One region of the Paenibacillus sonchi genome, then DNA from elsewhere that is predicted to be linked to it. Evidence: riboswitches for the same ligand, from Rfam matches in the RefSeq annotation. Region 1 holds a riboswitch; the other holds the start of a gene.
What was found. Region 1 has a riboswitch for cyclic di-AMP ahead of JI735_RS22180 (KamA family radical SAM protein). Riboswitches for the same ligand answer to the same signal wherever they lie in the genome.

Region 2: it holds a riboswitch for cyclic di-AMP, as region 1 does, so the genes downstream of both, JI735_RS12875 (NfeD family membrane protein) here and JI735_RS22180 (KamA family radical SAM protein) in region 1, are expected to answer to the same signal.

Annotation. Positions count from the first base shown of each region.
Region 1 covers NZ_CP068595.1:4,996,811-5,001,339, forward strand. The annotation lists gene JI735_RS22165 (Na(+)/H(+) antiporter subunit F1) at 1-222, shown strand, start outside; gene mnhG (monovalent cation/H(+) antiporter subunit G) at 206-583, shown strand; cyclic di-AMP (ydaO/yuaA leader) riboswitch at 601-758, shown strand; gene JI735_RS22175 (alpha/beta fold hydrolase) at 766-1,590, shown strand; partial or broken gene JI735_RS22180 (KamA family radical SAM protein) at 1,609-2,266, opposite strand; cyclic di-AMP (ydaO/yuaA leader) riboswitch at 2,458-2,602, opposite strand; gene JI735_RS22185 (cation:proton antiporter) at 2,652-3,884, shown strand; gene JI735_RS22190 (hypothetical protein) at 4,396-4,529, shown strand, end outside.
Region 2 covers NZ_CP068595.1:2,819,280-2,823,808, forward strand. The annotation lists gene JI735_RS12865 (ABC transporter permease) at 1-684, shown strand, start outside; gene JI735_RS12870 (ABC transporter permease) at 702-1,442, shown strand; cyclic di-AMP (ydaO/yuaA leader) riboswitch at 1,641-1,828, shown strand; gene JI735_RS12875 (NfeD family membrane protein) at 2,013-2,519, shown strand; gene JI735_RS12880 (flotillin family protein) at 2,548-3,963, shown strand; gene JI735_RS12885 (ABC-2 transporter permease) at 4,203-4,529, opposite strand, start outside.

The sequences.
Region 1 (4,529 bases):
ATTCAAGGCCCAACCCGTTCAGACCGGATTGCTGCGCTGGACACCATCGGCATCAATCTGCTGGCGGTGGTCGCGGTACTGAGCATGCGGCAGAAGACAGAGGATTATTTCGAAATTGTCCTTGTAATCGGAATTCTGACGTTTATCGGGACTACGGCATTAGCCAGATATATTGAAAGAGACACGGTTATGGAGCATGGAGGTGATAAGCTTGATCGGTGAGCTGCTAATTGTGATACTGGTATTGCTGGGCGCATTGTTTTGCGGGCTTGGCGCGTTTGGACTGGTCCGGCTGCCGGATGTCTATTTACGTTCCCATGCCGCCACCAAAAGTGCTACACTGGGTGTATTGTGTGTGCTGACAGGAGCCTTTCTGTTTTTTTACTTCTATATAGACATAGTCAGCATCAAGCTGCTGCTCGCGATTGTATTCGTCTTCATCACTTCTCCGGTTGCAGGGCATCTGAATGGCCGGTCGGCTTACCGCTCGGGTGTGCCATTATGGAAGGGCAGCGTGCAGGATGATCTGAAGCCGGTGCTGGAAAAGAATGAGACGAAGGAGAATGATTCACAGTATAAATAATAGTAAACTAAAGAATATTGTCTTTTTCGCTGAATTCTGTAAAAGAAGCGGGGGAACCACCGCGTGTGCAGTTTTGCAACTGGCATGCCAAGGGGTGAATCTCGAACATTCGAGTAGGGCTACTCTTCAGGCCCGAATCCGTCAGCTAACCCCGTAAGCGTAGAAGAGAGGAGACGAATGGATTGCCGCAAATTCAACTAAATGGAACTACTATCTACTACGAAACCTATGGTACAGGGGTGCCGGTTGTTTTTATTCATGATCACCTGACCTCGCATCATCTGTTTGAGCCGCAAATTGAGTATTTTCGTGACCGTGTTCAAGTGATTGTTCTGGATCTGAGAGGGAACGGGTTGTCCGGAAAAATGGATGTCGAGGTTCACCGCATTCTGGATACCCAGTGTGAGGATCTGAAGGAGCTGCTCCGCCGTCTGAGGCTGCTGAGCGTGATTCTCGTCGCAAGCTCCGGCGGGGGTGTGCTGGCCCAGAAATTCGCTGTGCAGAACCCGGAGCTGGTACGTGCGCTGGTGCTGGTGGACAACTGTTCGAACGGACATGATTCCACGTTAAATAACCGGTTATGGGGAATTGTCGAGAGATGCTCATGGATATCGTATTATTTGCCGCCTGAGCTGCTTCTGCGCTCCCTGAGAATCGCCTATAACAAATGGCTGCCCGCTTATCATATCCTCCGGAATGAGCTGCTGCATAAACGGCCAACCGAAGGGATCAAACAGCGGATTGCCCTGCGCCAGATTGATATTCTTGCCTATGCGGCCAAGCTGCAGGTTCCTGTGCTGTGTGTAACCGGAAGCCAGAATGAGTGGAGGCTGGCGCAGGCGAGCAAGAACGCCTCCATGCTGCCTTCGGCGCAGCTGGTGGTGCTGGATGATGCCATGTACCCCAGCCATCTGTGCCAGCCGCAGCTTTTTAACCGCCTGCTGTTAAATTTCCTGATCGACCAGCATGCCATTCATCAGCGGGGCGACGGGCTGGAGGGCGGATGATACCGCCCTGCTGAGCCATCAGTCAGAAAGGGCAGCTTGCAGCAATAGATCCTCGGAAGCCGAAAACATGCCTGTTGCCTGCACAGGTCTGTTCCAGTGCTCCTCTTTGCCGGGCAAATCATCGAACCACCGGACAGTCCAGAATCATGAACTTGCCGTATTCCCCGTCTCTGGATTGGTGATACTTGAGATACGCCTTGCCTTGATCAATCGCCAGAATCTCTATTTTTCCGGAGGAATGGCTCATGGCCAGCCGCACTCTTTTGCCCAGACCGGAGGTTCGTGATTTGGCTTGCTCAACAATGCGATAGACACGTTCAAGGGGGAGAACAAACTCCCGGTTGCCGGCGACTGGCCGGTTAACGAAGAAATAATAGGGAGTGACTCCGGCCCAGGATAGACGGAGCAGTTCTCCGAGAACTTCCGGGTCATCATTGATTCCTTTCAGGACAGGGGTTTGATTGACGACAATGGCACCGGCATGGTGAAGGGCTTGAAATGCTTTGCGGGCTTCGGCTGTGATTTCATGGGGATGATTAATATGCGCCATTACATAGATCCGGTGTTCTTCAGTCGAGTAAGTCCGAATGATATTCAGGAAATCCTCATCCTCATAAATGCGCATGGGATTGAAGACGGGGATTTTGGAGCCGAGACGGATAATCTTGACATGCTCAGATCTGACAGCTTAGCAATCTTGCTGATATCCGTTATGTACTTTACCTTTTGCATGTACATCTCTCCCTAGTCTTATTTAGTGATAAGAAGGGGGAATCGTGTCAAAAGCCAAACTGCAGCCAGCAGGGTCTGAAAAGCACAAAAAGAGACCCTTAACAAGGGTCTCTGGTTATGTGAAATAACTAAAAAAGCAGACCCGTCCACTACTGACGAGGTTAGCTGACGGACTCGGGTAAGATGGTACCCTAACATTCTGATGCTTAATGATTCGCCCCAATTGACTGGTTCCCCCGCTTTCCAGCTGAAAATGCTGGGAATTAAGCGCTGTTAGAGTATACTCTATAAAGTTTGTTAAAGTCAAAATTCAATAGCTGAGGTGACAAATGAATCATTTCGATGAAATCTTCATTCAGGTTCTAATCCTGCTTGCTGTATCCATGGGCGTTATAGCGGTTGCCAAAAAGCTTAACCAGCCATATTCCATTGCACTGGTAGTGGTTGGACTGCTGCTGGGTTTTGTGCATATTCCCGTCTTGGAGGAGGCGGAGGTTTTTATCACACAGTCGCATGTGTTTCAAGCAATTATCATTTCTTTATTCCTGCCGATCCTTTTGGGTGACGCCACACTGAAGCTGCCCTTTTCGCATTTGAAAGAACAGAGCAAACCGGTGCTTGCTTTGGCTTTTGGCGGAACGCTGCTGTCATTTCTGATTATCGGTCTTGCGGTATATTTCGGCTTGGGACTGCCCTTGATTGTATCCTTTACATTTGCGGCGCTGATGAGCGCAACAGACCCGATAAGCGTCATATCCATCTTCAAATCTCTCGGTGTGCCCAAAAATGTGGTAACCATCATTGAAGGGGAGTCTCTTTTCAATGACGGTATTGCTGTTGTACTGTTCCAGATTTCCTCTGTGTACCTGCTCTCATACATGGAAATGGGATGGGCGGGAATCGGCAGCGGTATTCTGCTGTTTCTGAAGTTTGCGCTCGGGGGCATCCTGGTTGGTGCCATTATGGGTTATTTGTTCTCACAGCTGATCCGCCTGTATGATGATTTTCCGCTGGAGATTGGTTTTTCCATGCTGCTGTTTTTTGGGAGCTACTTCATTTCAGAGCACTTCCATGTCTCCGGAGTTATAGCGGTTGCCGTTAGCGGGTTGATCTTCGGCAATTATGGAGCACGGATCGGCATGTCCGAAACTACGAAGACGAACATTAATTCCTTTTGGGATGTGATCACCCTCGTGGCGAATTCCTTGATCTTCCTGATGATTGGGCTGGAAATTAAAAATATTGATTTCTCGGACAAATGGTGGCTGATGCTGGCTGCGATTGTTATCGTATTACTTGGCAGAACCATCGCACTCTACTCAAGTCTTGCGTTCTTGAAGAATTTCCCCGGCTCCTGGAAGGCAGTGCTGAATTGGGGCGGATTGAAGGGAAGCCTGTCGATTGCGCTCGCCTTAAGTCTGCCCATGTCTTTTGAAGGGAGGCAGGACATCTTGGTGCTGACGTTCAGCGTGGTCCTGTTCTCACTTCTGGTGCAAGGCTTGTCGATCAAGCCGCTGGTGAAGAAGCTTGGGTTAAGTCAGGATTCCCGGTCAACGCCATAATCTTGCTTGATCAGCCCCCCAATTCCCCCTTGTCCTGTGTGCGGATGCCAACCGCAGAATAAGGGGGTTTTTGTGCCTTGCAGGCATAAAAAGGCGTGTTCTGAAAAAAATTCGCCCGAATTTTGGCGGGCCGCAAAGCAGGCGGATTCATTCACTTCCTGCGCACTGCTGGCTGAAGCCTTGCAAGTCCAGAGGTATTAAGGGTTTCAGGCGTTTTCAGCCCTGCCCAAACTCCGCTTATGATAGCGCTCACAAAATAAGCTGGAATGGGCTTGTTCTGTTCTGTTTGCAAACGCAATCAGGCTGTGTTATCTTATCTGCCGCTCTTGACGCGCTTAGAAAGCCTTTGTTTTGGTTTTTACAAGCAGACGCCAACAGCAAGTCAATTTCACAGCGCTGAGCTTGACTGGGTCTGGAGACAGACTGTCTGGTCTCGGCGATCACTTCAGCCCTCTTTTTTGACCATTATTCAGACCCGGATGCTTTGCAGCTTCAGGATTCGATCCGAAATATGGGACTCAGCGAAGTCCTGTCCTCCCAGTTACAAATTCCTGCCGATCATCCGCTTCACGAACGTATCGTTCAGGAATATCAAAAGCTCTGCATGAGCTATCCTCACATGGCCAGCAACGGTTTTGAATCACT
Region 2 (4,529 bases), 2.2 Mb from region 1:
GAAGGCATGCGGCTCAAACCGGCAGCCTGCTGGCTGCCGGTTATCAGCTCCGGGCTGTTCATCGCATTTATGGCGCTGGAATGGTACCTCTATTTCAAAGGTCCGGCAGGGGTATACGGCGTGTTTAATGTGATGTATATGTTTCTGGGTTTCGTGATGCTGCTGAACACCGCGTTGCTCGCTGGCATGATTGCCGGTGTGGAACACGAATCCAACAGCTGGAAGCAGCTGTTGACCCTGCCCATATCCCGTGCTGCTCTTTATTGGGCCAAGGCGTTGTGGGTTCTTGTCCTGCTGCTCTGTACTGCCTTGCTGATTATTGCCGGCCTGCTTCTGCTCTGGATCTGCTACACCTCCGAACCGCTGCCGTTCCAGTTCCTGATCAGGCAAATCGTGTACAGCTTTCTCGCCTCAGCAGCGGTGCTGGGGCTGCAGATGTGGCTGTCGGTCCAATTCTCGAACCAGGCCATTCCGATGTCCATTGGCTTATTGGGCGCTGTGTCCGGCCTGTTCATCGCGCGGGACAGCAGTGCAGCATTGTGGACCTGGGTGTGGCCATGGGCCTATCCGACCCTGTCCAGTCCGTTCATGGCGCATCCCGGGAGGTGGATTGGCATTAGCGCAGGCCTGGGAGCGATGCTGCTGGCCGCCGGGACCCTGCATTTCAAAAACAAACAATTCTGATTAACAGAGGTGTGATTATGGAATTTTTGATGAAAGCCGAACGAATGAAGCTGCAGTATCCCGTCATCTTCATCCTGTTCCTTATCGGTGCGGTTGGAACGGTGATGCTCGGAATCAATAGTTTAGATTCAGAGAATTTTGCCGGTTTCTATGTGCGCGGCTGGAAAACCTTCTATCTGCATATGGCCAGCTTTCACGGCTTGTTTTTATATCCGCTTTATGCCGGGGTGCTGGCTTCTTTTATCTGCCGTTATGAGCATATTAACGGGGGCTGGAAACAGCTGTTTTGCCTGCCCATTCCCCGTTCCCGTGTCTATTATGCCAAATTGGGGACGCTGATGCTGCTGTTGGGTTTAATTCAACTGCTTTTTGCCGGCTCTTATCTGCTCGCGGGAGAACTGCTTCACTTGGGGAATGATTTGGATGTTACCGAATTGATCACCGGTACGGTTGGGGGCTGGCTGGCTATCCTGCCGTTTGCGGCGCTGCAGTTATGGGTGTCCATGCGCTTGAAGTCGTTTGTGTCCTCTCTGATTTTATCGGCTTCGATTGTGATAGCCAATATTGTGCTTACCGGGCTCCATGCTTCGATCGGTGCCTGGTTCCCCTCCACAACGGCCTATTACGCAATGTACCCAAGAGGAACCGCTTTGTCGCCCCGGCTGGATGTGATCCCGTTCATTCTCATTGTGGCCGCCACCTCTGCTGCGTACATCTGGGCGGGCCGCCGTTCGCTTGTGCGTGGGGCTCGGCTATAGAGAAGTGTTGAGGTGCCTCACTGCTTTCGAGAAATGGAGCAAAATAGAGTAAATCACCGGCCGCTTAAGAGCGAAACCCAAGAATGCGCCTTCATTCGTGAAGTGGTGGCATTTTTGGCTTCTTTTGTCACAGGAAACGTTTTACATTAAACGGCTACAGGCGTAAGATTCAAATCAGCAACCGAATGAAATATAACTGTTCTCAAATGGCTGAATTCCGGTACTGGGAACGGGGGAACCAATGGTGAATGCGGCTTTTGCTGGGATAGCTTCCGCTCACCTGGGGTGAATCCTTGCAGCGTGCTGACAAGCCGCTTCTTGCAGGGTAGGGCAATCTCGCTGCCCGAATCCGTCAGCTAACCCCGTAAGCCTCGAAGAGAGAGGATGAGCGCCATGATCGATTAACCGACCACGGAGAGCCCTGCCGCTTCTGTGGTCTTTTTGCTGTGCAGGCGATCTGCATGAGAAACTAAAAATCGTATAACAACGATATTTAGAGTATTTTGATACGATCTAAACTGCTTAAAAGGAGGGATAGTTATCGTTACTGTATTTATCGTGTGCTTCTGGGTGGGACTATTGCTCCTCCTCAGCGGCGGATTTCATGGGCATGGCCTGGCGGGCCATCTGCATGCGGGAGGCGGCGATGCTGGTGGTCCGGGCTTTGTGCCTATACTCCCTCTGATGGTGTTTGTCACGGTCTGGGGCGGCACTGGTTATGTGCTTACCCGGTTCAGCGGAATAAATATGCTTGCCGTGTTGCTGATCGGCACCGTGGTTGCCTTGCTGGTCGGCTGTCTGATGTATGCGGTGCTGGCCCGGGTGATGACCCGGTACGATAACAGCATGAATGAATTGGATTATGAGCAGGCGGGGCAGCTCGGGTATATCAGCATTCCTGCAGCGGATGGAGCAGTTGGAGAAATGAAATATGTGCTGCACGGAACGATGCGCTCCATTGGTGTGCGGGCAGAGCCCGGGCAGCAGCTCGCCAAGGGCGACAGGGTGATTATTTTAAAGGTGGAAAAAGGAATGGCGTCTGTAACCCTCTTCGAGAGGGAAAGCGGACAATTATAAATAACGGGGAGTGTCGAACCGGATGGTTATGCTCTATTTAATCTCGGGAATTGTTGTTGTTATTCTCCTGGCTTTGTTCAGTATCGTGAACGCTTATAAAAAAGTTCCGCCCAATCAGGCGATGATAGTCTACGGCCTCGGCGGAAAAAGAGTGGTTCAGGGCGGCGGGACGTTCGTCATCCCCGGCTTCCAGAACAATAAGACCATCTCCATGATGCTGATGAGCTTCGATGTCATCCCGGCGCAGGCGATGTTCTCCCAGCAGGGCATCAAGCTCAACCTGGAGGCGGTGGCCCAGATTAAGATAAAAAGCGATCCAACCGCTATTCTGACGGCCAGTGAGCAGTTTATCGACCGGCCGGAAGAGGACCGCGAGACGATTATCCTGCATTCGGTGGAAGGCCATTTGCGCGGCTTGATCGGACAATTGACAGTGGAATCCATTCTAAAAACTCCTGACGAAATCAACAGCAAGATGCGGGAGACCTGCTCGGAAGACCTCGACAAGATGGGGCTTGAGGTAGTCAGCTTCACCATTAAGAAAATTACGGATGACAAAGGGTATATCGACAACATGGGGGTTCCGGAAATTGAGCGCATCCGCCGCGATGCCAGCATCGCCAAGGCAGAAGCGGAACGCGATATCCAGATCAAGCAAGCTGAGGCGGAGAAGGAATCCTCGATTGCCAAAGCCAATGCGCATCAGGCCACCATCGAAGCGGGAACCGCCGCCCGCGCCAAGGAATCTCAGTTCGAGAAGGAATTGAACATTAAGCAGGCGGACTTTAAGCTGGAGACAGAAGTGAAGAAAGCCCAGGCGGATCTTGCGTACGAATTGCAGCAGAACAAAATCAAGCAGTCGCTGGTTACCGAGCAGGTCAAGATCACGCAGATGGAAGCGGAGGCTAACCGGACTGTCCGGGAAATTGAAGTGGAGCTGAGACAGAAGGAGCTGGAGGCAACGGTGATCAAGCCGGCCCAGGCGGAGAACCAGGCTACGATTATGAGAGCGGAAGCGGCCAAGCAGCGGCAAATTCTTGAAGCGGAGGCAGAGGCGGCCACGACGACCAAGCGGGGGCTGGCCACAGCAGAAGCCGAGCTGGCGAAGGGGAGAGCCAACGCGGAAATTGTACAATTGGCTGGAGCGGCGGAAGCGGGAGCGCTGGAGAAGAAAGCCGAGGCGTACAAACAGTTCACGCAAGCTGCGCTTACAGTGGAATTCCTGAAGGTCCTGCCGGAATTGGCCGAGAAAATCGCCTCTCCGCTGGCCAAGGTCGATAAGATTACAGTGATTTCCCAGGATGGAGCTTCATCCGGCGTGAACAAAATTACCAGCGATATCGCCAAAATCATGACCCAGGTTCCTGAATTGACAAAGACGCTTACCGGCATGAACGTGACAGAGGCGCTCAGCGGGCTGCTCGGGCGGGATAAGGAGCAGTAATCTGTAGCTTCGTAGGAATAGGAATAATAGATTGAAGGTTTTAAAACAGTCAACAAATGGAGATTCAAGTGGAAAAAGGGAACTTAATTGGGTGATTTTACTCTCAGGAGCGAAATGAACTGAATTAGTAATCCTTTTTCCACTTGGATTTTTTTATAACTTTTTCCTGACTCAATTTGAACAACATTAGGATAGAACTTCCGGGCGTGCGGCGTACCTGTTTGTCCTTCTTTCATTTCTTAATATAAAAGTTCCTTCTTTGAGAAGATCGCATAGCTGATTTTGTACATCATCAAGTTCCATACCAGCGCTATCACCGGGGAGCAGCACAGCAGGATCAATTCAAGCTGATCTGTGAAAGAAACACCAAAGAAGATAAGAATCTCATATACACCAAAGCAAATTACAGCGGGAATGATAAAGGAAACAAGTGATAATGTACGGGCTTTTTCTGTACCGAACTTAAATAAGAGAGGGATAGACATACTTCCTAAGATTTCCGCAATCACAAGTCCAACCACAGCCACTACCGGCAGAGTGAGGACGTCGCTCATGTTGCTGTAATC